3 regions of the Bacillus swezeyi genome follow, and region 2 is predicted to be linked to each of the others. Evidence: riboswitches for the same ligand, from Rfam matches in the RefSeq annotation. Region 2 holds a riboswitch; each other region holds the start of a gene.
The links. A riboswitch is a leader RNA that binds a small molecule or an ion and turns the genes downstream of it on or off. The one in region 2 is predicted to bind thiamine pyrophosphate.
Positions count from the first base shown of each region.

Region 1: it holds a riboswitch for thiamine pyrophosphate, as region 2 does, so the genes downstream of both, tenA (thiaminase II) here and thiC (phosphomethylpyrimidine synthase ThiC) in region 2, are expected to answer to the same signal.
Region 3: it holds a riboswitch for thiamine pyrophosphate, as region 2 does, so the genes downstream of both, thiT (energy-coupled thiamine transporter ThiT) here and thiC (phosphomethylpyrimidine synthase ThiC) in region 2, are expected to answer to the same signal.

Region 1 covers NZ_CP133085.1:1,419,123-1,424,561, reverse strand. The annotation lists gene RBH91_RS06830 (thiazole synthase) at 1-180, opposite strand, end outside; gene thiS (sulfur carrier protein ThiS) at 183-386, opposite strand; gene thiO (glycine oxidase ThiO) at 383-1,492, opposite strand; gene tenI (thiazole tautomerase TenI) at 1,476-2,093, opposite strand; gene tenA (thiaminase II) at 2,068-2,769, opposite strand; TPP riboswitch at 2,854-2,962, opposite strand; gene RBH91_RS06805 (monovalent cation:proton antiporter family protein) at 3,021-4,865, opposite strand; gene prpE (bis(5'-nucleosyl)-tetraphosphatase PrpE) at 5,198-5,439, shown strand, end outside.
Region 2 covers NZ_CP133085.1:1,090,705-1,096,143, reverse strand. The annotation lists gene RBH91_RS05175 (helix-turn-helix transcriptional regulator) at 198-404, shown strand; gene RBH91_RS05170 (hypothetical protein) at 401-856, shown strand; gene thiC (phosphomethylpyrimidine synthase ThiC) at 892-2,667, opposite strand; TPP riboswitch at 2,812-2,921, opposite strand; gene aroD (type I 3-dehydroquinate dehydratase) at 3,093-3,857, opposite strand; gene RBH91_RS05155 (four-helix bundle copper-binding protein) at 4,056-4,424, shown strand; tRNA gene RBH91_RS05150 (tRNA-Leu) at 4,857-4,938, opposite strand; tRNA gene RBH91_RS05145 (tRNA-Leu) at 4,951-5,039, opposite strand; tRNA gene RBH91_RS05140 (tRNA-Cys) at 5,051-5,121, opposite strand; tRNA gene RBH91_RS05135 (tRNA-Gly) at 5,137-5,211, opposite strand; tRNA gene RBH91_RS05130 (tRNA-Gln) at 5,266-5,337, opposite strand; tRNA gene RBH91_RS05125 (tRNA-His) at 5,352-5,424, opposite strand.
Region 3 covers NZ_CP133085.1:3,452,542-3,457,980, forward strand. The annotation lists rRNA gene RBH91_RS17180 (16S ribosomal RNA) at 1-279, opposite strand, end outside; gene RBH91_RS17185 (GntR family transcriptional regulator) at 1,126-2,229, opposite strand; TPP riboswitch at 2,391-2,491, shown strand; gene thiT (energy-coupled thiamine transporter ThiT) at 2,603-3,187, shown strand; gene RBH91_RS17195 (class D sortase) at 3,228-3,785, opposite strand; gene RBH91_RS17200 (processed acidic surface protein) at 3,891-4,886, opposite strand; gene RBH91_RS17205 (hypothetical protein) at 5,060-5,254, shown strand; gene RBH91_RS17210 (response regulator aspartate phosphatase) at 5,400-5,439, shown strand, end outside.

The DNA of each region.
Region 1 (5,439 bases), 330 kb from region 2:
ATCAAGCTGTTCCAAAAAGTTAGGCTGTGACTCTTCAAAAATATTCATCCGTCTGACGGCAAAGGTCAAAATGTCTGACTCCGATACACGGACGGCTTCCTTTTGGATCTTAAATGACGGATATTTTCCTGTACCAAGCAAAAGTCTTGATGAAAATTGTTGATCAGCGATTTTAAACATGTTTATCCCCCTCCGACAAAATGAACGATTTCGATCACATCATTTTCTTCCAATTCGACTGTTTGATATTGATCTTTTCCAATAATCTGTCTGTTTCTTTCGACGACGACAACCCGGTTTTCCAGCTTGTAGGATGCGAGCAAATCATAAATCGTTCCACCGTCATCGTTCCATTCTATTTTCTTTCCGTTGAGCTGAATGTTCACCTGTTAACAGCCTCCTTTCGCTCCGCTTGAAACGCCTCTTCCCACGTTTTTTTAACGGGGCGGCCCAGAATCATGTCGGTGATCATCGCGCCGGTTGCAGGCGCCAGAAGAATGCCGTTTCTGAAGTGGCCGGCCGCAAACAAAATCCGGCCGTTTTCAGGATGCCTGCCGATATACGGATTGCCGTCTTCGGTTTCCGGCCTCAATCCGGCCCAGCATTGATCAATTTTCATTTTTTCGATCTCTGGCAGCATCGTTTTCGCCTTTTTGATGACGGCCTCGATTCCGCCGAGCTCAGGCTGCTCATTCCAGTCTCCCGGCTTCATCGTTGCCCCGACAACAAGCTTCCCGCTATGGCGGGGAACAATATAGCAATGATCATGATACAGCGTCCGGGTTAAAGGAATGCCCTCATTCCAAACAGACAGGCACTCGCCTTTTACAGGATAAAATCTTTTATTTAAGCCGAGCTGTTTGAAGAAAACGCCGCTCCATACACCGCTTGCAATCACCGCGTGCTCGGCTTCCACCTCTCCTGAAGCCGTTTTGACCGTGACTGCGCCTGGCCCGGTTTCGATCGAAGTGACAGGAGTGTATTCAAAAATATCGGCGCCCGACAGTTTGGCTCCCTTGGCAAACGCCCTGCAAACAGAAACGGGTTCGACTTGAACATCATCTTGGATGAAGTTTGCGCCGAGTATCCCTTTTGCCGCATAAGGCTCTTTCTCATATACCTCTCCGGGCGTCAGCCATTCCGCAGAATCCAATACAGCCATCTGCATGAGGCGCTCCCGGTCGCTTTCAGAAAAAGCGAGCTTTAAAATTCCGCCGTCGCGTCTTCTGATGTCAATGCCGCTTATCTGTTTTAATTCAGCTTCCAGCCGCTGATATGCCTTTTGGCTGGCTCTGGCAAATTCAAAAAATGTTCCGGGTTTATCGCATTCGGCATGGGCGCCGAGCATGCCCGCTGCCGCCCTGGTCGCTTTTTGTCCGATTTCTCCGCTTTCAAAAACAGCCGTTTTGATTCCTGCCTTTGCAAGATGGTAAGCAATCGAAGCGCCAATGATGCCTCCTCCGACCACAACGGTCTCATAACGCTTTTTCATATGAATCTCCCTTTACGTAACAGGCAAACCGCGCCGCTGCTTCAGCCGGATGGTCGCTTGAAATGATCCCTGACATGACGGCGATGCCGTCAGGGTTTGCCGTCTGCACCTCAGGCAGCCGCTTTTCGGTGATTCCCCCGATCGCAATGACTGGAATATGGACAGCCGCTTTAACATCAGCCAGGCAGCCGATCCCTCTTCCTGTCCGGCCTTTTTTGCTGTCCGTTTCAAAAATATGGCCAAACAACACGTAATCTGCACCTTCTTTTTCAGCCTGAACCGCTTCTTGAACGGAGTGCACGGATTTGCCAATTTTCAAGTGAGGAAAACGACTTCTCACACACTTGACAGAAAAGCTGTGAGAAGGCAGCTGAACGCGGTGTATATTGTAAAACAAAGCGATATCCACCCTGTCATTGATGATAAGCTTCCGTTTATCGACCCCGCCGATGAGCAGGCGGCTGATTAAATCTGATATGTCGCTGACGTTTTTTGACCGTTCTCTGATATGGATAAAATCGACTATATCCTTGATTGAAATGATTTTCGCAGCAAGCTCTTCCTGAGAGTGCCTGTCATTGGTGATCACGTGAATGCGCAAGCTGTTCCACCCCGCTTTTTGACCAGCCTTCCTGCCGGTGGGCCATATTCCAAAATTGATACTCATAATAGCTTGAGATCACGAAGTTTTTCTTCATTTTCGCGCGGGTTTCAGCAGTGCTTTTTTCAGCCAGCTCATCAAAACGATCAATCTGTTCAGTCACAAGCTCTTTAAACCAGTCTCCACCGTATGTGGCAATCCATTCTTGATAAACCCCGTTCTCAGGTATGCATGTTTGCAAAGTTTCTCCGACTTCATAATAAAGCCAATAGCAAGGAAGCAAAGCAGCGAGAATTTCTGCAAAATTGCCGCTCATCACGGAACGGTACATGTGGGAAGTATAGGCATAAGCCGTAGGCGACGGCTGAAACGCTTCAATTTCTTCTTCTGTAATCCCCAATAAATCCGTGAACTTCCTATGGAGAGACAGCTCTGCTTCATAAGTGCCCTTTGCATGTTCTGCCATCCGGCTTGTCGTATACAGATCATCTGCATATGCCGCAGCAAAGGATTGAACCTTGGCAAAATGGGTCAAGTAGTAGGAATCCTGCAGAACATAGTATTTAAAACAGTCAACAGGCAAAGAGCCGTCACCGATTCCTTTAATAAATGGATGGACAAAACTGCCTTCCCACCATTCTGCAGCGCTTTTTCGGCATTCTTCTGAAAATTTCATATCGAGGCTCCTCCTTTAATTCTGAAAATGAAAAAACCACTTTCCCCGCAGGAAAAGTGGTTTGGAATTTGCATATATACATAATCAAATACCTTGCCACTTCCCTACGCAGGTATGAACCTGTTCAGGTTATGAGGGTCTAAAAGTCACACTTTTATCTCAGCCCTTATCAAGGACTCCCCTAGTGGAAAACATTTCTTTTTCATTCAGTTATACTTTTATCTTAACACGAAATAGAAAATGGTCAAGCATCAGTCTTCAAGCGTTTTTTTCAGTTCTGTGATATATCCGCGCGAACCGGTGGCGATCAGCCTGTCACCCATTTGCAGCCTTGTATCTCCATGAGGCACAAGGCTGTCGATGCCTCGGAAAATCCGTACAAAAATGACATCCCCGGTAAAAGGAAACTCCCTTAACAGCACACCGTCAAACCGTTCGTTGTTCATGTTGATCTGGTACAATGATGCATCCTGGTTGGTCAGCAATTTCATGACGCCAGGCGCCTCAATAAGTGCGCGAAGCAATGTTTTCGTTGACAGCAGAATGGAGATTGTATCGATTCCGTTTTCTTTTAATTCAGCTTCGGCTTTAGGCGAATCTGCGCTGGCGATAATTCTGTCGACCTTTTGCTCCTTTGCAAAAAGGGCAATCCCGGTGTTTCGCTCTTCATTTCCTGTCGCCACGACAAGAATATCCGTTTCAAAAACGTTAAACGATTGAAGTGTGCTATATTCATAATCCGGCAGCATTTCCACATCAAAAACGGAATCAGCCAGCTTTTCTTCTTTCTTTTCCTGATGCACATGCAGAATTCTGACATGATATTCTTCAGAAGAGAGCTCAAGCGTGACCGGCAGCGTCATTTGATTGGCGCCGATAAAGCTGATCGTCTTTTTCTCTGTTTCGCTTTCCGCTTTCGGCATCAATTTTTTAAAGCCGATCGGTGTAATGATACATGTGATCACAGCCACCAAAATCAGCGCTCCAGACATTTGCGCATCGATAACGCCAATGCGTTCACCGATCGTTGTCGCAGCAATGACAAGGGACAGCGTCGATGTCAGGAGAAAACCTGAAGCCAGGACCGTTTTTGTGTCATACCATTTTTTCAAAAGCAATGCGGGAAGAACCTTGCTTATTAATAACGCAACAAACAGCAGCGGAATCATGATTAAAATTTTCGGATTCTCAAAAAGCGACCAAATATCCAATTTGACCCCCGTCATGACAAAAAAGATCGGGATCAAAAATCCATAGCCGAACGAATCAAGCTGCTGAACAAGCTCTTTGTTCGGAGAAAGAAGCGATACGAGCACCCCGGCTAAAAATGCGCCGAGAATGTTTTCCGCGCCGAGCGACTCCGAGAGTGCGACCAGTACAATGATCAAAGTAAAAATCGCCCTTGTGCCGATTTGAATCGTCCCTTTTGACATCACTTCGACAAAAGACCGCTTTTTAAAGATTCTCCCGAAAAGATACAGAACGACGCCTGCGGCAAATAATATGATCAACAGCCACATATTGCTGTTTTCATCACCATAGATTGATGCGAACACCGCCAGCAGAATCATCGTCGCAAGATCGGCAATCACCGCTACAAGCAAAATAACCTGGCCGATATTTGTCTTCATGAGCCGCTCTTCCTTCAAAGTCGGAACGACCACGCCGAGGGAAATGGTGGAAATAATCAGCGTCATTAAAAAGGCGTTGTCGATAAAGCCGGCCAGCACGAAGCTGTATGATAGCCCGAGCGACAAAATAAAAATTCCGATAAATATGATGGCAGCCGTTTTAAATGTATTCGGCGCCGCTTTTCCGTTTGGAAGCAGCTGCTTTTTCTTTCCTTTTTCAAATGCGGAAAAATCAATTTCAAGTCCGCTTAAAAACATTAGAAATATAAATCCAAGCATCGATAATGTTTCCAGCCATGTATCGTGGGCTGTTACAAGGTTTAATCCGCTTTTTCCGATGATAAGACCCATGATGATTTCCGCGACGACAACAGGTATACTGAGCCTAAATCGATGCAGCAAAATGGGAGTCAAAAATGCAAAAATGAGTACGACGACTAAAGATGAAACAGATGTATGCTCCATAAACTGGTACCTCCTCAAAACCGGTTTCCGGGTATAATTAGCGTTCCCTTTTTTAACATAAAAAAGGTCCATATTTTAGAAATTCATGTGAGAAAAGAGATGCAAACCTTCCTTTTTTCACAGGTGTAAAAATCGATTTTAACAATGCTCGCCAAGAAAAAAAAGTGATATGCCTGATTTTCTTCTCTAAAAATTTAAGAAGCTAAAAAAAGCTATGATTTCCAATAAACAAAGCTCATGAATGAATGGCGCCGGGTAATGATAAACATACGAAAATCAGCAGCATCCTTTGAATTTTTGCCGGACAAGGTCCGAGTAGGAGGTGAAGTAACATGAAATATGATGTGGTTGGTGATATTCATGGCTGCTATGACGAGATGATCGCATTAATTAAAAAGCTCGGCTATTCTTTCAAATCAGGTTTACCTGTTCACCCTGAACACAGAATGCTTGTCTTTCTCGGAGATTTGACAGACAGAGGGCCAAAATCGATTGAAGTTGTTGAATTTGTAGCACGCGCCTATGAAGAAGGAGCTGTGCGTTATGTTCCTGGCAATCATTGCAATAAGCTCTA
Region 2 (5,439 bases):
AAACAATGATAGACAGTCCTATTTTACCTGTTCCATTTTTGTTAATTTTATGTATAAATTTAAGTATTGCGGTTGTGAATCTTCCATTTCTAGATCAAAAGATGTTGAATGCAATGTAAAATCGAGTTAACATTATGTCTAGTACAATTAACAATATGTCAAATATACTATATAAAAAAAGGATTGCGGGTGGTAAGATGAACAACAGGGTAAGAGAGCTGAGAGCAAGATATGGCTATTCACAAGAAGCTCTTGCAAAAGCTGTCGGAGTTACGAGACAGACAGTTGCGGCCATTGAAAAAGGCAATTACATACCGTCGCTCCTTTTAGCATTGAAAATTTGCGGGGAGTTTCGATTAAATATGGAAGAAGTTTTTTGGTTAGAAGGGGGGAAAAATGAATGAATATGAAAACGAGGACTTTTTTTCACATTCTTCTTTTCGGACTTGCGTGCTGGACTTTTATTACGTTTTTCCAAACATCTGAACAGATTGCAAGAAGCCTGAAAACGAGCAATTCTGAACTGCATTTTGTTTTTAACCTTATTCCCATTCTTCTATTTGTTTCGGTTCTGGCGGTTTACTCTTTTTTAGAGAAGAAAGGCTCTCGCAAACGAAGCCTTATTCTCATTCCTGATGAATTTAAAGAACAGGATGAAAGGGAGCAGATGATGACCGCCAAAGCGTGCAGAACCTCTTACATCGTTCTGTATTTTGCAATGCCTGTCGCAGCGCTCCTCATGATCTTTTATCCGTTTTTCCAAGTCGATATCCCGTACTTTCCGATTATCGTCATCTTTGTGTTAATTGTCATTCAACACTTGTCATATATGTTTTCATTTCAAAAGAACAGATAAGCAGATGAAGGCCCCCGCTTCATCTGCTTTTTTTGTCAGCTGTATATGCGGCTGCCCGCTTTTTTAAATTCCTTCGCCTTTTCTTCCATGCCTTTTTCAATAGCCTTTTCTTCATCAAGATTATTTTCATTTGCATAATCGCGAATATCTTGAGAAATCCTCATGCTGCAAAATTTCGGACCGCACATTGAGCAAAAGTGAGCGGTCTTCGCGCCTTCGGCCGGCAAGGTCTCATCGTGAAATGCAAGCGCCCTTTCCGGATCCAGCGAGAGGTTGAACTGGTCCCGCCAGCGGAATTCAAAGCGTGCTTTCGAAAGCGCATCATCGCGAATTTGCGCGCCGGGATGCCCTTTAGCGAGATCAGCCGCATGAGCCGCAATTTTGTATGTAATGACCCCTTCGCGGACATCATCTTTATTCGGAAGCCCCAAATGTTCTTTCGGCGTGACATAACAAAGCATTGCAGTTCCATACCAGCCGATCATCGCCGCTCCAATCGCTGATGTAATATGGTCATAGCCCGGGGCAATATCGGTCGTCAGCGGGCCGAGTGTATAAAACGGGGCCTCCTTGCAAATCTCCATTTGCTTATCGACATTCTCTTTAATTTTATGCATCGGCACATGCCCCGGTCCTTCGATCATCACCTGCACATCATGTTTCCAGGCAATTTCCGTCAGCTCGCCGAGCGTTTCCAATTCGGCAAACTGGGCTTCATCATTCGCATCAGCAATCGAACCGGGACGAAGTCCGTCACCCAATGAAAATGCGATATCATAAGCTTTCATAATTTCGCAAATTTCTTCAAAATGCGTGTAAAGGAAACTTTCTTCATGATGCGCCAGACACCATTGCGCCATAATCGCTCCGCCGCGGGAGACGATGCCCGTGACACGCTTTGCCGTGAGCGGCACATAGCGCAGGAGTACACCGGCATGAATCGTAAAATAATCCACACCCTGCTCTGCCTGTTCAATCAATGTATCGCGGTAAACTTCCCAAGTCAGATCTTCCGCGACACCGTTTACTTTCTCAAGCGCCTGATAAATCGGCACGGTTCCTACAGGCACTGGACAGTTGCGGATGATCCATTCCCTTGTTGTGTGAATATCCTTCCCAGTGGACAGATCCATCATCGTATCGGCGCCCCAGCGGATCGCCCATGTCATTTTCTCCACTTCTTCTTCAATTGAGGAGGTGACGGCTGAATTCCCTATATTGGCATTAATTTTCACGTGGAAGTTCCGGCCGATAATCATCGGCTCGCTTTCCGGATGATTGATGTTTGACGGAATGATCGCCCGGCCGCTCGCTACTTCATCACGGACAAATTCAGGAGATACATGCTCGCGAATCGCGATAAACTCCATTTCAGGAGTGATGATCCCCTTTCTTGCGTAATGTAGCTGAGTGACATTTTGTCCTTTTTTCGCGCGCAGCGGTTTTCTTTTCAGCCCCGGGTAGCTGTGATTCGTCTGCTTCACATTTTTATAGCCGTTATCCTCAGGCTTTATGTCTCTGCCCTCGTATTCCTCGGTATCGCCGCGCTCTTTGATCCAGGCCGACCGCAAAGGCTTCAGCCCCTTTAAAATGTCAACCTCCGCCTTTGCGTCTGTGTAAGCACCGCTCGTGTCGTATATACGAACAGGCTGATTTTCTTCTTCGCCGAATGAACCTGTCGTTGGGCTCAGGGCAATTTCTCTCATCGGGACTTGAATGTCAGGACGCGATCCTTCGACATACACCTTTCGGCTCCCTGTAAAGCTTGACATAATCGAGATGTTTTTTTGCTGTACTGACTCATGTTTCATGTTTTAAAATCCTTCCCCTCTATAAATTGGTCAAGACTAAACCTGAGAACTGTACCAGCACAAAAAAACCAGGCACATTTTCATGAACCTGGTTTAAAGTCAGTAAAAAATCACCATTATTGCACGGCAATTCGCAATAATCAGCATAAATCACTTTTACTTCCCCACGCTGGTACGAACCAGATCAGGTCCAAAGGGTTAAGAAACGCATTCGTTCCTCTCTCAGCCCATGCAGGGCACCCCTAGTAATGCTATTTAATTCGTCACTATGGTAACACAATGAACACATGATGAAAAGTTAAAATGTAATCATTCCTGCTTTTTAGGAATGATTGACTACAAAAACGTATGAAAGCTGCTTTTAATTAAAAAGGGATATGTCAGCAAAAGTGAATACCATTATGGAGAAAGATCCGTTAACAGGATTATAAATGATCGTGCAGAACACCAATCATTCTCTTGAGCTCACCAGCTGCGATCTGTCCCGGAGCCGAGGCTTTCTTTGCGGCGCCGAAAGTCATGGCCGAACCAAACACCTCGCCTGCCAAACGGCTGACTACACCCTTCCCGGCCATGGACATCGTAATAATCGGCCGCTTTGCATACTGCTCATGCATCGTATACGTCGCTTCAAGCAGCCTTAGCACATCAGCCGGCGTTTCAGGCATAACTGCAATTTTCGGCAAATCTGCACCCAATTCCTGCGCTTTCTTCAAGCGGGAAATCATTTCTTCTGTGGCCGGCGTCTTCTCAAAATCATGATTGGAAATAATGACTGCCACTTCATTCGCATGTGCGGCTTCCGTCGCTGCTTTCACAGCCCGTTCATCATGAAACAGCTCGATATCGATGAGATCGGCAAGCCCTGTTTTGATAACCGTTTCATTTAAAGAAAAATAATATTCCGGGCTGACATCTTTTTCTCCGCCTTCCCTCGCACTGCGAAAGGTAAAGATCAGCGGAGTTTCTTTCAAAAGGCCGCGGATTTCCGACAAAGCCTCAGTTACCTTCTCGATGTCTTCAACACCTTCATAAAAATCTGCCCGCCATTCGGCGACATCCGCATCAAACGTCTGCAGAAAAGCCGCTTCTTCTTTCAATTGTCCGAGTGTTTCTCCGACAAGGGGCACACAAATTTTCGGGGCGCCTTCTCCAAACGTCATTCCTCTGACCTTCACCAGTTTCTCCACTTGTTTCAGCTCCTGTTCTTTCTATATCCGTGAAATCTCAATGACTTAACGGTAACCAATATTCATCATAAGCGCAAGCAAAAATCTTAGGCTATGCCGCAGATATGAAACAAAAATAGATGAACACCCAGAGCATAGGCAAGTGCACAAGAATAGGATGAAGTTGGAATGATCATATAGAACGAAGGAGGAAATATAATGGATGACCATACCGTTCCCTATCATGCGGATTTAAGGAACGTCCAGCACCAACGTGTTTTAAAAATGCTTCAGCATTGTGAAGCTGTTTGTGAGTTAACTGAGTATTACGTTCTCACAAGGGAAGATCCGAGACATAGAAAAGACCAATTAAGAATGCTTAGAGATTGTGCCGATATATGTACGCTGACCGCCAAATATATCGCAAGGTACAGCCGCTTTGCAAAATCGCTTGCCTTGCTGTGCGCAAAAATTTGTGAAATCTGCGGAAATCACTGTTCACAACAGCCCGATCAGCAATCGCAAACATGCAGTCAGACTTGCCTGCAATGCGCCCAGGAATGCCGTTCCTTTGCAATGCCGTCATGATATGCTGAGAAAATGAACTTACGGATTGTACGAAAAACGTTTCTTACTGATCGTGAGAAACGTTTTTTCATCACTCCCGAAAGAAGAACAGATTTTGAGTCGTGCCGAAGCGATTTCGAGATCAGCCGTTAAGGGCTATGAATGGTATACGATTTATATTAAAGTTTCTATTTTATATCATTCTGGATAGCGCAAGTAAAAAAAGACGGCCATGTTTCGCCACCTTAGAATCGGTCCTGTTCTATGATCCAATCATAATGCGTTTCATAGCCGAAATTCGGCAGACCGCTCTCGCTGACCTTTTGTGTTTCTTTAGATTCGGCTATCAGGCTATACTCATACGACCTCCTTGCGTACAATTCGGATATAACGAAAAACGGCCTAGCATAGCGCTAGACCGTTTTTCGTATTATTTTCGAATAATAAACTTGATACCGGTGGTCGGGGTCGAACCGACACTCCCGAAGGAACACGATTTTGAGTCGTGCGCGTCTGCCAATTCCGCCACACCGGCATGTGTGAGCAATGGTGCCGAGGGCCGGACTTGAACCGGCACGGTAGTCACCTACCGCAGGATTTTAAGTCCTGTGTGTCTGCCAATTCCACCACCCCGGCACGGGCAAATAAGGCGACACCCGGATTCGAACCGGGGATAAAGGTTTTGCAGACCTCTGCCTTACCACTTGGCTATGCCGCCATCATTTTAAGAAATTGGAGCGGAAGACGGGATTCGAACCCGCGACCCCCACCTTGGCAAGGTGGTGTTCTACCACTGAACTACTTCCGCATTTTTATTAGTAAGTCATCTCATCATATGCAGCTTCATAAGAAAAGATGAAAACTGGGCTAGCTGGATTCGAACCAGCGCATGACGGAGTCAAAGTCCGTTGCCTTACCGCTTGGCTATAGCCCAATATAATTATAAAGGGCGATTGATGGGAATCGAACCCACGAATGCCAGAGCCACAATCTGGTGCGTTAACCACTTCGCCACAACCGCCATACATTCTGAATT
Region 3 (5,439 bases), 2.2 Mb from region 2:
TGGTGAGCCATTACCTCACCAACTAGCTAATGCGCCGCGGGTCCATCTGTAAACGGCAGCCGAAGCCGCCTTTTATGATTGAACCATGCGGTTCAATCAAGCATCCGGTATTAGCCCCGGTTTCCCGGAGTTATCCCAGTCTTACAGGCAGGTTACCCACGTGTTACTCACCCGTCCGCCGCTAACCTAAGGGAGCAAGCTCCCGTCGGTCCGCTCGACTTGCATGTATTAGGCACGCCGCCAGCGTTCGTCCTGAGCCAGGATCAAACTCTCCATGAAGTTTGATAATGACTACGCACATTCGCATGTGCGATTTATTTAATGAATTAACAGGTACGTTTGTCTTGTTTAGTTTTCAAAGATCATTTCCGCCTCTCAAAGAAGCGACTTTACTAATATAACATTCTAGTAAAGTGAATGTCAACAACTTTTTTCAATCTTATTTTAAATGCTGTTTTATAAAGCCGTCTTTTTAGGGACGGATATTAATATAACATCTATTTTTATTTTGCACAATAGTTTTTTTGAAAAAATAATAATCCAGATAAACGAAATCGCAAAATCTGACTTCACCGGGTCCTTGTATCAAACTTTTAACTTTCCACAACTCTGGCCGAATGCCGTTTATGCAGCCTGATGGGAAAGTTTTATCAACAGAGTCTCAATCCACTTTTCCGCTTCCTTCTATTGGATAGGCTTTTCGGACTTCTGTTTTGCAGAGTGCAACATCAGAGAGCTGAATGGAACAGCAGTCTTCCTGCAAGCTCCGCTTTGAGGAATCAAAACAGCAAAGCGCTGACGATATTGATCATGAGTTTCCTCTCATCGCCTCTTTTAAAGAGGTATGACCAAATGGCACATTGTTCAAGGAACGCCGTCTTCGTATAAAACAATAGAGAAAACAGCTGCTCCGCGCATGATGTTTTCGGTTGATTCTGGGGGTGAAGCTCTAATGAATGCAGCACTGTATGCGATCAGCACATCGTCCATTTTTTAAAACCTTTAGGTGTGCGATGAAAAAGATCACCATCATGACCATGGTGAATATCAATGACAGTGATCCCATTTTTCTTTTACACACCTGTACCCTTAAACGTGTTGCGTCCCCAAAAAATCACATATCGTTCAACTATTTTTTAACTTGGCTGTCGATTGTCTGACAATCAGTTCAGGTTTGTAAACAGTGGAATGCTCAAGCTGGTCTGCATTCCGGCCCTCTACTTTGGCGATCATCCATTTGGCCGCTTCGATTCCCAATTGCATTTTCGGATGGGTGACTGATGTCAGCTTCACTTCAGAGGCCTGGCTTAAATGTGAATCATCGTACCCGACAATCGATATGTCTTCAGGTACTTTCAAGCCAAATTCCCTTACCACATCAAGTACCATAAGAGCAACTTCGTCATTGTAGCAGAAAATCGCTGTCGGCCGTTCGGAAGAAGACAGCCGCTTTCTTACTTCGGATACCGTCTTTTCTTTTTTGTTTTCTGTCGTGTATGTAACGACCATCTCAGGATAAAATGACAAGCCGTTTTCTCTAAAGGCGCGGATAAAACCTTTCATTCTGTTGACACCCTGCATGTCATCCTGTTTAAAAAACCCAAAAACTCTTTCATGGCCGAGCTTGATTAAATGCTCAGTGGCGATAAAGCCGCCATGCTCATCATCCAAAATGAAATGCGGCGGATTTAATTCCTGATAAAACTGATTAATCATCAAATATGGAATATGGTGCTGTTCGAGCGTCAAATAATAGTTTAAGTTCGGATTAAAGCTTCCGGTTTTCGTCGGCTCTACAATCAGTCCGTCAATTTTTTTATCAAGCATATTCACGAGGCACTGTTTTTCTTTTTCAATATCATTATTTGTACTTGCCACGATCAGCGTATATCCTTCGCTCGACAGCGAAGATTCAATTCCCCTTATAATAGAAGGAAAGATGTAGTCGGACAGATATGTCGTGATGACTCCGATCATTTTATTTCTTTCCCTTCCTTTTTCCGAAAGCTGAAGACGGTGCGAACAATACGTCCCTGACCCCTGCTCTCTGTAAAGAAGGCCTTCATGGACCAGGTCGCCGATGGCCTGCCGAATCGTATGCCTGCTGACATCGAATATTTTCATCAATTCATTTTCAGAATGAATTTTTTCTCCAGGCTTAACCTTTCCCTCGTATATCCATGACTTAATTTGATTTTTGACCATGCTGTATTTTGTATGCTCACTCATCAGATCAACCCTTTACTGCATCTTGTACGTACGAATAAGTTCTATTATAAAGGAAAAGCCGATAGCATTGCTACATATTGGAGAAATTAAGCAATTTTTTTTGAAAATGAAGCTTGTCGTCCGTTTCGTTTTTTAGTATAGTAGAATATAACTAAATAACCGATGACCACAAGGGGAGCCTTCAGGCTGAGAGTGAACGAACCGTTCTGACCCTTTGAACCTGTTAGTTAACGCTGGCGTAGGGATGTGGCAAAGTCATTCTAACTTGCATCCAAAGCAGTGCGTGGAAAACTTTCCTACTCCTTCCCCGCATTGCTTTTTTTATTGGGAAAGAAGTCCAGTATCCCTTTGTTCATCAAAAGTGAGGGTAATCATGAATCAATCAAAACAACTTGTACGTCTTATTGAAATTGCGATCATGACCGGAATTGCCATCATATTGGATATGGTGTCCGGAATGTTCTTAAAAATGCCCCAAGGCGGTTCAATTGCCGTCATGATGATTCCGATTTTTTTGATCTCCTTTAGATGGGGGTTGAAGGCGGGGCTGACAACTGGATTTTTAGCCGGATTGCTCCAGTTTGTAAGCGGGGGGCTTTACATTGCTCATCCCCTGCAGTTTCTCCTTGATTATTTTATCGCGCCCACGGCCGCTGGAATCGGCGGGGCATTTGCCGTTCCGATCCGTAAAGCGTCCAGCGAGAAAAAAAAGGGCAAACTTGCTTCATATGTTACACTTGCCGTTTTTATTGGAAGCGGGCTGAAGTTTCTCTCCCATCTGATCAGCGGCGCCGTCTTCTTCGGACACTATGCGCCTCAAGGCACACCTGTCTGGATTTATTCATTAGTATACAATGGAACATACATGCTTCCATCTTTCATCATTTGCACAATCGTACTGTGCCTGCTGCTGCTCACGGCTCCAAGGCTCTTGGGCAGGCAGATGGAAATGAGATAAATATAAAAAACAGCGGATTGACATGGGCTTCCGCTGTTTTTTATCCTTTTATTAAATCTGCCACCAATACATACCGCTCCGGTGCAGCCCCAATGAAATCAAAGGGATAGCAGGTCGATACGGTCAACGTCGCTCTCGGCTTCGGGACAATAACCGTCCGGTCATCCGCATCTACGATTCGAACCTTTTTCACTTTGTATGTAAAAGTTCCATAGACAGCTTCAACAATTAACCGATCCCCTTTGCCCACTTCTCCGAGCTTTCTAAAAACCGTATCGCGGTGGCCTGATAAAACCGAATTGTCCTCTTCCCCAGGTAAAACAGAGCCGGCGAAATGGCCCACACCTTTTTGCAATTCATCTTCATCTGTCCCATGATAAATCGGAAGCCTTGCATTGATTTTCGGAATCACGAGATCGCCGATTTTTTCACCGGTTTCAAAAGTTTGATCTATTGCGATCTTTTCTTTTTTCGCCGTTTGAACGGGCGGTTTTTCAGTTGTTTTCTCTTCTTTCACCTGCTGAAATGAAAAAAGGGCGTAGCCATGTAAAAGCTTAAACACATTCGTTGTTATAAAATATAATCCAGCAGCTACCATAACAATGGCGAAAAGCCAAATGACCTTTTTTCGCAATGTCTTAATCTCGTTTCACTCCTTACAAAAAACGCCCATTCTAAACAAGATGAGAATGGGAAGTTACATTTAAGCCGCTTTGCGAAGCCTTCTGATCAAGAAAAATCCGCCTAGCATCAGAACAACACCAAGAAGTGACCATTCCGCATAGTGTCCGGCCGTTTTTGGCAGCTTTGCACCTTTAACCGTCTTTTTCACGTGAGATGTTTTTGTTTCATGTTTGACAGCAGTTTTAGTTTGCTTCACTTTTGCCCCTGTATCATGTATTAAATCCGATCCAATCATTTCAGGTGTCAGCAAAACATCCAAAATGAAATGGCCTTGCAAGTCATAAACTTCCACAAGGAGGCTTGCTCCCTTCAGATCGTCCGCACTGACCAGCGTCGTCAAAGTCACCGCTTTTTTCTTTCCGTCTTTGACGAGGTAATATTTTGTCTTCACTTCAAGCGTCTTCTGAACGTCATTCAAAACTGAAAGCATTTCAGCGATGTCTTGAGCCGACAGCTCTGACACCGACTCGAAAGCAGCGACCGCTTCAAGCCGCTCTCCAAGCGCCATCAGATCATTTTCAAAGTTTGGATTTTTGTCCCGCACATTGCGGAGGTGATCGACGAGCTTCTCCCACTCTAGGTCATCCACACCCAGTTCTTGAAATAAATTTCCGATCTCCAGATCGTCTTCTTCATATGTCACCATAAATAGAGCATCGTCCAATTCATACTCAAACACAAATACGTCGAGAATGTTTTGACCGCTTTCCATATAGCCATTTTCAACGAAAAGATCAACCGCTTCTTTTTCACTTAATCCGTATTCTTTTAAATATGATGCCAAAAGCTTTTCGGTCAGCCTTTCTCCCAAAAAGTCTCTTAACTCTTCTACTGAATCAAAATCTCTCAAACTTTCATCATATGTATCTTGTAAATAGGCTTCCATTTCTTTTTCTGTTATTCCTATTTCTTCAAGATACTCATTAAGCTCAGCCTGTTTCGGTGCGGCAAAAGCTTCTGCTGCAGGTGCTAAAAACAGGACGCAGACCAGCAGCGACACCAGCCTCTTTTTCATTGGATATCACCCCTAAATTTATCTTTCCTTTTGATTATAATGGAATTTTTTAAAAAAACATGTATTGTAATAGAAGTTTTTTTCATCTATAATATTCTGTCCTTTTGGCACTTTAAAAAGAGGCATAATGTTTGCTTCTATTGAATGTAATATAGTAAAGCGAGTTGGGAGGTATGAAAGTGAATCCTTATTATATGATGCTCTTATGTTATATCCTATCCATCATCCATTTTTTAATAGGCTATCGGGAAGCCCTGAAAATAAGCGGAGCTGACGGACTAGTCAACGGAACCGCAATGATCTCCTGTATTCCGCTCGGCGTGGTTTTTGCTTTTTTCGCGCACTTTTTTTGGAAAATGACAATTTAAAATCGGGCCTATTCAAAAATAAATTTTTGACACACGAAAATGAACAAACTTGGATTTCAGCGTTATTCACAGACGGCGTCAGTTTATGCTATGATTAATAGAACTTCAATTTACAAAAAATTCACAAAAGATTGGAGGGAAGAGAATGGCCAAAGCAGTGGCTTCGCAGGAAGTCGCCAACATGC